Regions from separate parts of the Stenotrophomonas sp. As-7 genome, predicted to be linked through region 2. Evidence: riboswitches for the same ligand, from Rfam matches in the RefSeq annotation. Region 2 holds a riboswitch; the other holds the start of a gene.
What was found. Region 2 has a riboswitch for cobalamin ahead of QP457_RS01310 (epoxyqueuosine reductase QueH). Riboswitches for the same ligand answer to the same signal wherever they lie in the genome.
Positions count from the first base shown of each region.

Region 1: it holds a riboswitch for cobalamin, as region 2 does, so the genes downstream of both, btuB (TonB-dependent vitamin B12 receptor) here and QP457_RS01310 (epoxyqueuosine reductase QueH) in region 2, are expected to answer to the same signal.

Region 1 is NZ_CP127405.1:586,963-592,295, forward strand. Features, by position in the region: gene btuB (TonB-dependent vitamin B12 receptor) at 1-1,684, opposite strand, end outside; cobalamin riboswitch at 1,802-2,023, opposite strand; gene QP457_RS02740 (histidine phosphatase family protein) at 2,200-2,778, shown strand; gene QP457_RS02745 (TfoX/Sxy family protein) at 2,863-3,225, opposite strand; gene QP457_RS02750 (GAF domain-containing protein) at 3,222-3,704, opposite strand; gene bioD (dethiobiotin synthase) at 3,772-4,458, shown strand; gene QP457_RS02760 (PLP-dependent aminotransferase family protein) at 4,541-5,333, opposite strand, start outside.
Region 2 is NZ_CP127405.1:291,886-297,218, reverse strand. Features, by position in the region: gene QP457_RS01315 (nicotinate phosphoribosyltransferase) at 1-972, shown strand, start outside; cobalamin riboswitch at 1,087-1,302, shown strand; gene QP457_RS01310 (epoxyqueuosine reductase QueH) at 1,443-2,114, shown strand; gene pncA (bifunctional nicotinamidase/pyrazinamidase) at 2,172-2,798, shown strand; gene purU (formyltetrahydrofolate deformylase) at 2,827-3,678, opposite strand; gene QP457_RS01295 (LysR family transcriptional regulator) at 3,792-4,700, shown strand; gene QP457_RS01290 (NADH:flavin oxidoreductase/NADH oxidase) at 4,704-5,333, opposite strand, start outside.

The DNA of each region.
Region 1 (5,333 bases), 300 kb from region 2:
AGCCGCCGACCTTCACCGCGTTGGCGGCATCGTCGTAGCGCTTGCCCGCGCCCTGTACGGTCAGGCCGGTGCGGAAGTCGCCGAAGCGGCGGTCGATGTCCAGGCGCGCGGTCTGCTGCGCACGGCGTGCCAGCCAGTTGTCGAACTGCGCGCTGCCGTTGGTGCGGTTGCGCGGGTCGGTGAAACTCAGCTGCGCGTTGATGTCGAAGCCGGCCACGGTGGCGCCGCCGGTCAGTTCGGCACCGCGGATGCGTGCCTTTTCGACCTGCTGCATGCGGAAGGTGGCCGCGTCGTAGGTGATCAGGTCATCGATGCGGGTTTCGTACACGTCCAGGCCCCAGCGCCAGCCCTGGCCCTGCTGCGAGATGCCGAGGTTGGCACTCTTGGACTTCTCCGGGTCCAGCGTCGGCACGCCGCTCCACGGGTCGTACAGGTCGCTGAAGGTCGGTGCCTTGAACGCGGTGCCGTAGCTGGCGTTGACGCGCAGGCCGTGGCCCAGCTCCATCGCCCAGCCGAGGCTGCCGGTGGCATGGTTGCCGAACTGCTGGTTGTCATCATTGCGTGCGCTGGCCTGCAGCTGGTGACGGCCGAAGCGCGCCTGGTACTGCAGGAACACGCCGGTGTTGCGACGGCTGTCGACCAGGTAACCGGCGCTGCTGCCATCCAGGTTGTCCTCGCTCCAGTCCACGCCGGCGCTGAGCAGCTGGCCTTCGGCCACACCGATGTCGGCCTGCAGCGAGGCGCTGTCGCGGTGCGTCTGTGCGCTGCCGCGTGCACCAAAATCGCCGAAGTTGTCGGACTCGTTGTCGCTGCGGCCGACATTGGCAGTCAGCGTCAGCTGCTCGGACGGGGTGTAGCGCACCTTGCCGGCCAGCACCTGCTGGCGGGTCTCGGAGTAGTTGTAGTAGCCGTCGTAGTGGTTCTTGCCGTCGGCGCGCAGGGCGCTGCCTTCCACGGTCCACTGGTCGCTCAGGTTATAGCCACCGCGCAGGCTCTTGGACAGGTTGCGGTAGCCGTCGCGGTCGGGTTCATCGGCGAAGCAGCCGGCAAACAGCGTGGCCGAGCCACGGCAGGCATCGATGCCGTCCGAATGCTGGTAGGCGATGTCGGCGCCGAACCAGCCGCGTTCGGTGCCACCGCCGATGCCGCCACTGGCTTCACGCAGGCCGTTGCTGCCGCCGCCCAGCTGGAAGTGCGGAGCGAAGTCGCCCTGGTTGCGGCGGGTGAAGATCTGGATCACGCCACCGATGGCGTCGGCACCGTACAGGCTGGACTGCGGGCCGCGCACGATTTCCACGCGCTCGATCTGCGCCAGCGGCAGATCCTGGTACATCGCCAGGCCGAGGTCGGCGCTGTTGATGCGCACGCCATCAACCAGCACCACGGTATGCGAGGAGTTGGTGCCACGCAGGAACAGCGAGCTCTGCTTGCCCAGGCCACCGGCATTGGTCAGGTTGATGCCGGCGCGGCCCTGCAGCAGTTCCTGCAGCGAGGTGGCCTGGCTGGATTCGATCTGCGCACGGTCGATCACCTGCGCAGGCGCAATGCTGTCCTGCAGGGCGATCGGCGTGCGGGTGGCGGTGACCAGCACCTGATCGAGGTCGGCGGCGCGATCTTCGGCCAAGGCCAGCGCAGGAAGAGCGGCCAGCACGGCCAGGGACAGCATTCGGGACTGCAGTTTCATCGGGGGGACTCCAGGTGCCGCGCACGCCCGCGCAGCGAAGGGGAGAAGTCACAACAGGCAGGCACGCGCCGATGCCGTGGCCACCGCCACAGACATCCAGCGCCATGCCCACCGCATCGCGACCTGAGGCTTCCGGGCCGGTCTCCGGGCTCGCCGCCGGGTGGCCCGAGGCCACCGTCCAGGCGCCTTCCCATGCCTGCGGCACAGTGGCGGGTTGCCTGGAACTGACGTGCTTACCGTTGCGGGGGCAGCGCCGGCCTGGCGTGTTGTCACGCGTCACCGGCTTCCCGTTTCAACCTGCCGGCAGGGCCGCAGGTCACCTGGAAGTGCGCGCAGTCTACGGCATCGCGGCCGGCCCGTAGCGCCGCACCTGCGCGGTTGATCAGGTGCGTATGTGCCTGCACGGTGCAGCAGACCTGCGCCAGCGCCTAGAATGCAGCTCGAATTATCGTGGTGCCGTTGCCGATGTCCGTCTGTTTTCCGCTGTTCCCGCGCCGCCCTGACTGGGCACGCGCATGATCCTCGACCTGGTCCGCCATGCCGGCAACGGTCGCGATGAGTTCCTCGATGGCCGCAGCGATCCGCCGCAGCTGGCCCGCCTGCCGCAGGAGCTGGTCGATGCCTATGCCGGGCAGTCGTGGGAACGGGTGATCAGTTCGCCGCGCCTGCGTTCGCTGCATACGGCGATGGCACTGGCCACACCGCGCGCGCTGGACGTGGAGGCGGACGAGGAGTGGGAAGAGCTGGATTTCGGCGACTGGGATGGCCAATCGCTGTTCGACCTGCCGGAAGACGCGTTGGCCGCCTTCCACGCCGATCCGCACGCGTTTCCGCCACCGCATGGCGAAAGCTGGGGCCATTTCGAACGGCGCATCGCACGCGCACTGGATCGACTGCTGGATGACGACGACCCGCCGCCGACGGTCGTGGTCAGCCACGGCGGCCCGCTGCGCATGGTGCTTTCGCAGGTATGTGGCCTGCCGATGTCGCTGTGCTGGGCGCTGCGCATCGACCACGGCACCCGCCTGCGCGTGTGGGTCGAGCGCGGTGAAGCAGGGCTGGTGGGCGAGCTGCTGGAGCTGCAGCAGCCCTGACGAATCCGGTAGCGCCGGGCCATGCCCGCCGGATTCCACATCACCCGCGCTACGCGCTCGCCGGGCATGGCCCGGCGCTACCGATCAATCCTCGTCGGTGCTTTCGGCCGTGCCTTCTTCGCCGTCGTCCTCGGCGTCGAAGCGCTGCTCGTGCACCGGGCCTGATGCCGGACCTGCCGCCTTCAGCGGATGCACGGCGATACGCGCTTCGTAGTCCTGCACCAGCGCGGTGCGCTGCGCTTCGCTCAGTTCCTGCCAGTGGCAATCCAGCAGCGCACCTTCCAGCGAATACAGCAGGTTGAGGCTGGGCTTGAAGCCGGCACGCTTGACCTTGACGAAGGCGCCGACGGCACCGATGGCAACCAGATCCTCGCGGCTGCGCAGGCCCACCTGGCGCAGCCATGCCGCACTCTTCGGGCCGATGTTGCGCAGCTTGACCGCGCTCACGCCAACGCCCCGACGAACACCTGGGCGATGGCTTCCAGGCCGGCCTGGTCCTCAGCATCGAAGCGGCCGACGACCGGGCTGTCGATATCGAACACGCCGATCAGCTCCTCACCCCGCACCAATGGCACCACCAGCTCCGAGCGCGATGCAGCATCGCAGGCGATATGGCCGGGGAACGCCTCCACGTCTTCGATGCGCTGGGTCACGCGCTGGCTGGCGGCCGCACCGCACACGCCCTTGTCCAGCGGAATGCGCACGCAGGCCGGCAGGCCCTGGAACGGACCGACCACCAGTTCCTTGCCGTCATACAGGTAGAAGCCCACCCAGTTCAGGTCGGGCAGGGCGTGGTAGACCAGTGCAGCGAGGTTGGCCGCATTGGCGATGCGGTCGGACTCTCCGTAGACCAGGCCACGGGCCTGTTCCAGCAGCTGGGCGTATTGTTCCGGCTTGCTGCCGGTGAGCGAGGCGTTGGCGAACATGGCCGCAGTCTAGCAAGCGTGCCGGGCCAGCGATAATGCAGGCTCTGTTGCCCTGCTGGAGCCTGTGATGTCCCTGCCTGCCACGTTGCCGACGGCCCTGTTCGTCACCGGCACCGATACCGAGATCGGCAAGACCGCCGCCAGTACCGCGCTGCTGCATGCGCTGCGCCGGCGCGGCCTGCGTGCGGTAGGCATGAAGCCAGTGGCCAGCGGCAGCCACGATCTGGGGCAGGGGCTGCGCAACGACGACGCGCTGGCACTGCAGGCCGCCAGCCTGCCGGTGCCGGACTATGCCGATCTGAACCCCTACGCATTGCGCCAGCCGTTGGCGCCGGAGCTGGCGGCGGCAGAAGATGGCGTGCGCATCGAACTGTCCCCGATCGTGGCGGCCTTCGAACGCCTGCGCGCACAGGCCGACGTGGTGGTGGTGGAGGGCGTGGGCGGCTGGCTGGCGCCGCTGTCGGCACAGCTGGACCAGCTTGACCTGGTGCGTGCGCTGCGGCTGCCGGTGGTGCTGGTGGTCGGCATGCGCCTGGGTTGTGTCAACCACGCGCGGTTGACCGCGCAATCGCTGCAGGCCAGCGGCGTGGACTGCCTGGGCTGGATCGGCAACCACATCGATCCGTCGATGCAGCGCCAGGATGAGAATTTCGCGACCCTGCAGCAGCGCCTGCCGATGCCCTGCTGGGGACGGCTGCCGCATCTGCCGGAAGCCGGTGGCGAAGCATTGAGCACACACCTGCACGACGCGTGAGGGTAGCGCAGGGCCATGCCCGGCGAGCGCTCAGCGCGGTAGGCAGAGAAGCCGCCGGGCATGGCCCGGCGCTACCAATCCATCAGCCCGCCACCAGCTCCCGCGCGATCGCACCTAACCGTTCTACCGCACCGATGAAGCGCGCGTCCAGGGTCTGGCAGCACGACAACCGCAGGCAATGCCGGTACCGCGCGCCACGCGAATACACCTGGCCCGGCATGAACACGATGTCCTCTGCCAGTGCGCGCTCGAACAGTTCACGGGTGTCCACGCCCGGCAACTCCAGCCACAGCAGGAACCCGCCCTGCGGCTCGGTCGCGCAGGTTCCGGCCGGGAAATGTTCGGCGACCAGTTGCCGCAGGCGACCGACCTGTTCGCGGTACAACCGGCGCATGCGATGCAGGTGGTGCTCGTAACTGCCTGCTTCCAGGTAGGCGGCCACCGCATCACCGAGCAGCTGCGGTTCGCCGCCGGTGGACTGGAACTTGAGCAGCGCGATGCGTTCGGCAAAGCGTCCGCCATCGAGCCAGCCGATCCGGTAGTCCGGTGCCAGCGTCTTCGAAAAGCCACCGACCACCATCACCCAACCATCGCGGTCGAACGCCTTCAGCAAGGGGGCCGGCGGCTCGCAGAACTGCAGTTCGGCATACACCGCATCTTCGATCAGCGGCAGCTGGCGTGCGTTGACCAGCTCGGCCAAGCGTTGCTTGTCGGCGATCGGCATCGTACAGCCCAGAGGGTTGTGTACGGTCGGCATCACCACCAGCGCCGCCACCGGTGTGCGCTCCAGCAGTGCTTCCAGCGCATCCACGTCCAGGCCGCGCTGCGGATGGGTGGGTAGTTCGATCGGTTGCAGGCCGAGCGTGGTCAGCAGG
Region 2 (5,333 bases):
ATCAGCTGGCATGTGCGGCAGACCATCGCCGGCTTCCTGCAGCAGACCAGCGATGACCCGCAGGGGCAGCTGCCGTTCAAGCTGCACGACTTCGGCGCACGCGGCGTCTCCAGCCTGGAATCTGCCGCACTGGGTGGTGCTGCGCACCTGGTCAACTTCCTCGGCACCGATACGGTGTCGGCGCTGTGCCTTGCACGCGCGCACTACCACGCGCCGATGGCGGGCTATTCGATTCCGGCCGCCGAGCACAGCACCATCACCAGCTGGGGCCGCGAGCGCGAAGTGGATGCGTACCGCAACATGCTGCGCCAGTTCGGCACGCCCGGTGCGATCGTGGCCGTGGTGTCGGACAGCTATGACATCTACCGTGCCATCAGCGAACACTGGGGTACCACCCTGCGCGAGGAAGTGATCGCTTCCGGTGCCACTCTGGTCATCCGCCCGGATTCTGGCGACCCGGTCGAGGTGGTCGCCGAGAGCCTGCTGCGGTTGGATGCCGCGTTCGGTCACACGATCAACGGCAAGGGCTACAAGGTGCTCAACCATGTCCGCGTCATCCAGGGCGATGGCATCAACCCGGATACGATCCGCGCGATCCTGCAGCGCACCACCGATGATGGCTACTCGGCCGACAACGTGGCCTTCGGCATGGGCGGCGCGCTGCTGCAGCGGCTGGACCGTGATACCCAGAAGTTCGCACTGAAGTGCTCGGCCGCGCGGGTGGACGGTGACTGGATCGATGTCTACAAGGATCCGGTCACCGATGCCGGCAAGGCCAGCAAGCGCGGCCGTATGCGCCTGCTGCGCCGTCTGGACGACGGCAGCCTGCATACGGTGCCGCTGCCGGCCGGTGGCGATGACACCCTTCCGGCCGGCTTGGAGGATGCGATGGTGACCGTGTGGGAGAACGGCCGACTGCTGCACGACCAGCGCCTGGATGACATCCGCGCGCGGGCCGCTGCCCAGCGTTGAGGACCCATCCACGCATGGCGTGGATCCAGCTGGGTGTCAGAGCCTGTTGCGGGGCAACGGGATCCGGCCCCTGGGCCTTGACCGGCGCCGCCAACGCGTCCACCGTGGGCGCGCCGAAGGTATCCCTGCCGTGGTCTGGATGACGACAGGGATTTAAACGGGAATCCGGTGAAGGCGCCTCGCGCGCCCATTCCGGAGCTGCCCCGCAGCGGTGAATGGAAACGAATCCTGCCAACAGCACTGGGCTCGCGCCTGGGAAGCGGCAGGTAGTAGGTGGGCTGCGGCCCGTGTCCATCAGCCCGAATACCGGCCCCGGCCGGGGGACTCGACCGTCCCCTGACTCGACCTGGAATCTCCGCGGGGAGGTTGCCGGGGCCATCGTCGTCCTGCGCGTGCAGGCTGCGTGGCCGCGCGCGTCCTGTTCACGGTTTCCGGCCAGACCCGTTGCCCACGCCCAGACGCACCCGACGATGACCGAGCTCCAACGCCCCACCCTGACTCTTCCCGACAACGGCCAGCGCCTGCTGCTGCATTCGTGCTGCGCGCCGTGCTCGGGCGAAGTGATGGAGGCGATCACCGCCTCCGGGATCGACTACGCGATCTTCTTCTACAACCCCAACATCCACCCGGTGAAGGAATACGAGCTGCGCAAGCAGGAGAACATCCGCTTCGCCGAGCAGCACAACATTCCCTTCATCGACTGCGACTACGACACCGACAACTGGTTCAGCCGTGCGCGTGGCATGGAGAATGAACCCGAGCGCGGCATCCGCTGCACGATGTGCTTCGACATGCGTTTCGAGCGCACCGCGCTGTACGCGCACGAACACGGCTACGACACCATCAGTTCGTCGCTGGGCATCTCGCGCTGGAAGAACATGGCGCAGATCAACGACTGCGGCGTGCGCGCCGCCTCGCACTACGAAGGCCTGCAGTACTGGGACTACAACTGGCGCAAGGGTGGTGGTGCCAGCCGCATGGTCGAGATCAGCAAACGCGAGCAGTTCTACCAGCAGGAATACTGTGGCTGCGTGTATTCGCTGCGCGATGCCAACCGCCACCGCCGCGAGAACGGCCGCGAGCGCATCAAGATCGGCCTGCTGTATTACGGACAGGACAACGACGCCGCCAGCGGCGATTGACGTGCGCGCGAGGGGCGGCCACGCTGGTCGCCCCTCTTCCGTTGTGCCGGACCTGCCATGACCGCCCTGCCCGCTGACGTCGCCCTGCTGGTGATCGACCTGCAGCCGGACTTCATGCCCGGTGGCGCCCTCGCCTGCGAACAGGGCGATGCGCTGGTGGCGCCGATCACGGCACTGCTGGCCGAGCGCCGCTACCGCACCGTGGTCGCAACCCAGGACTGGCACCCAGCCGACCATGCCTCGTTTGCCAGCCAGCATCCGGGGCATCTGCCTTTTGAAGCGATCCTGCTGCACGCACAGCCGCAGACCCTGTGGCCGGACCACTGCGTGCAGGGCAGCGCGGGCGCCGCACTGCACCCGGGAGTGGACTGGACCGTGGCCGACCTGATCCTGCGCAAGGGCACCCGCCAGCAGGTGGATTCGTACAGCGCCTTCCGCGAGAACCACGGCCCCGACGGCACGCGCCCGGCGACCGGACTGGCCGGCTGGCTGCACGAACGTGGAATCCGCGAGGTGCACGTGTGCGGGTTGGCACGCGATTACTGCGTGCTGTGGAGCGCGCAGGACGCGGTGAAGTCCGGCTTCCGGGTGAAGTTCCTGTGGGAGCTGACCCGCCCGGTGACCGATGCCAACGACGGCATGGTGCGCGAGGCCCTGGCGAAGGCGAGGATTGCGATCCTCTGACCCGCTTCCGCCGGGCATGGCCCGGCCGTTACCTGAACACCACCGTGCGGTGCCCGTTGAGCAGGATGCGGTGCTCCACGTGGCGGCGTACCGCCCGCGCCAGCACCTGCGATTCGGTATCGCTGCCCAGCCGCACCAGCTCCCTCGGGGTCATCGCGTGGTCCACGCGGGCCACGTCCTGCTCGATGATCGGACCTTCGTCCAGATCCTCGGTGACGTAGTGCGCGGTGGCGCCGATGATCTTGACCCCGCGTGCGTGCGCCTGGTGGTACGGCTGTGCGCCTTTGAAGCTGGGCAGGAAGCTGTGGTGGATGTTGATTGCCCTGCCCGCCAGCGCACGGCACAGCGTGGGCGAAAGAATCTGCATGTAGCGCGCCAGCACCACCAGGTCGATGCGCTCGCGTTCGACCAGGTCGATGATCTGCTGTTCCTGCGCCGCGCGCGTGTCCGCGTTCACCGGCAGGTGGTGGAACGGCACCTGGTAGGACGCCGCCAGCGCTGCGAAGTCCGCATGGTTGGATGCCACCGCGGCGATATCCACCTTCAGCTGGCCGCTATGTGCACGGAACAGCAGGTCGTTCAGGCAATGACCCTGCTTGCTGACCAGTACCAGCAGGCGTGGCCGGCGGCGCCCGTCATGCAGCTGCCAGTCCATGCCGAAGCCGGCAGCGAGCGTGGCCATGGCGGTGTGCACGGTCTCCAGCGGCAGGCCCGCATCGCGGTCGAAGTGCACGCGCAGGAAGAAGCGACCGCTCTCCTCATCGCCGAACTGCTGGGCGTCGAGGATGTTGCAGCCGTGGTCGAACAACAGGCCCGACACGCGATAGACGATGCCGGTGCGGTCGGGACAGGAGAGGGTGAGGATGGAATCGGGGCGCATTGCCCGAGTGTAGGGCAGCACTGCGGCGTGGTGGACGATGGTCACCGATGCAACCGACTGCTTGGTACAGACCCAAGCGATACTTGGCCTTCCGCATGGCAAGCTGGTCGGTCATGAACCTGTTGCAGCTCATCCGCAGCTTCACCCGCACCGCAGAGACCGGCAGCATTGCCGCTGCGGCACGCACCCTTGGCATCAGCGCCACCGCCGTGGGCCAGAACATCAACCGTCTGGAAGCCCACCTGGGCGTGCGTCTGCTGAACCGCAGCACGCGCCAGCTGGCGCTGAGCGAGGCCGGCACGGTGTATCTGGCACAGGTGCGGCATATCGAAGCCGACCTGGCGCGCGCGCAGGCGATGATCACCGGCGACGTGGAACCGGCCGGCCCCCTGCGCATCGCCAGCAGCAGCGCGTTCGGCCGACACGTGCTGGCACCGCTGCTGCCGTCGCTGCAGCAGCGCTACCCGCAGCTGCAGCTGGAACTGCGCCTGACCGATCGCGCCGTGCAGCACGGCGCCGAGGCGGTGGATGCCAGCATCCGCATCGGCGCGCAGCTGGAAGATGGCCTGGTGGCGCGGCCCTTGGCACGCATTCCGTTCGTGTTCTGCGCATCGCCTGCGTACCTGCAGGCACACGGCACGCCGCTGGAGCCGGCGCAGCTGGCAACCCATCGCGGCCTGCTGCACCGCTTCCCCACCGATGGCCGACCGCTACGCTGGGGCCTGCTGAAAGACGGTCAACGCGTGGACGCAGCACTGCCGCCGAGCATGGTCTGCGATGACATCGATGCGCTGGCCGAACTGGCCGCTGCCGGTGCCGGTATCACCCGGCTGGCAGCGTTCGTGGCCGAACCGTACCTGCGCGACGGGCGCCTGCAACCGGTGTTCGGGCCCGCCACCGACTGGAAGCCGGAGCCGATGGAGGTGTATTTCTGCGTGAGTGACCGCCGCGATTTCACCGCCAAGATCCGCGCGCTGTTCGAGCACCTGCAGGCCGGCCTGCCACCGGCCTGGCGGGTGTAGGTCTCAGCGTGGATTGAACACGCCGCGTGCATCGCGCGGCTCGCAGCGGAGGTACTGCGGCGCCGGCACCACGCTGTCACCCAGCGCAGCAGCGGCGTGCCACGGCCAACGCGGGTCGTACAGAATGCCGCGGGCCAGCGCGATGGCATCGGCCTGGTTGTGGCGCAGGATCGATTCGGCCTGCTCCGGCTCGGTGATCATGCCCACCGCAATCACCGGCATCCGCACCTTCTTGGCCTTGATCGCCGCCGCGAACGGCACCTGGTAGCCGGGGCCGACGCTGATCTTCTGGCGCTCGTGCAGGCCGCCACTGGAAACGTGCAGGAAGTTGCAGCCACGTGCGTCCAGTACCTGTGCCAGCGCCTCGCTCTGCACGATGTCCCAGCCACCCTCGACCCAGTCGCTGGCGGAGATGCGCACGCCCACGGCGACCTTGTCCGACACCGCGGCACGCACCGCGTCGAACACTTCCACCAGCATCCGCAGCCGGTTCGGCAGCGAGCCGCCGTAGCCATCGGTGCGGCGGTTGCTCAGCGGCGACAGGAACTGGTGCAGCAGGTAACCGTGCGCGGCATGGATCTCGATCAGCTCGAAGCCCAGGCGCTCGGCGCGCACCGCGCTGGCGGCGAAGGC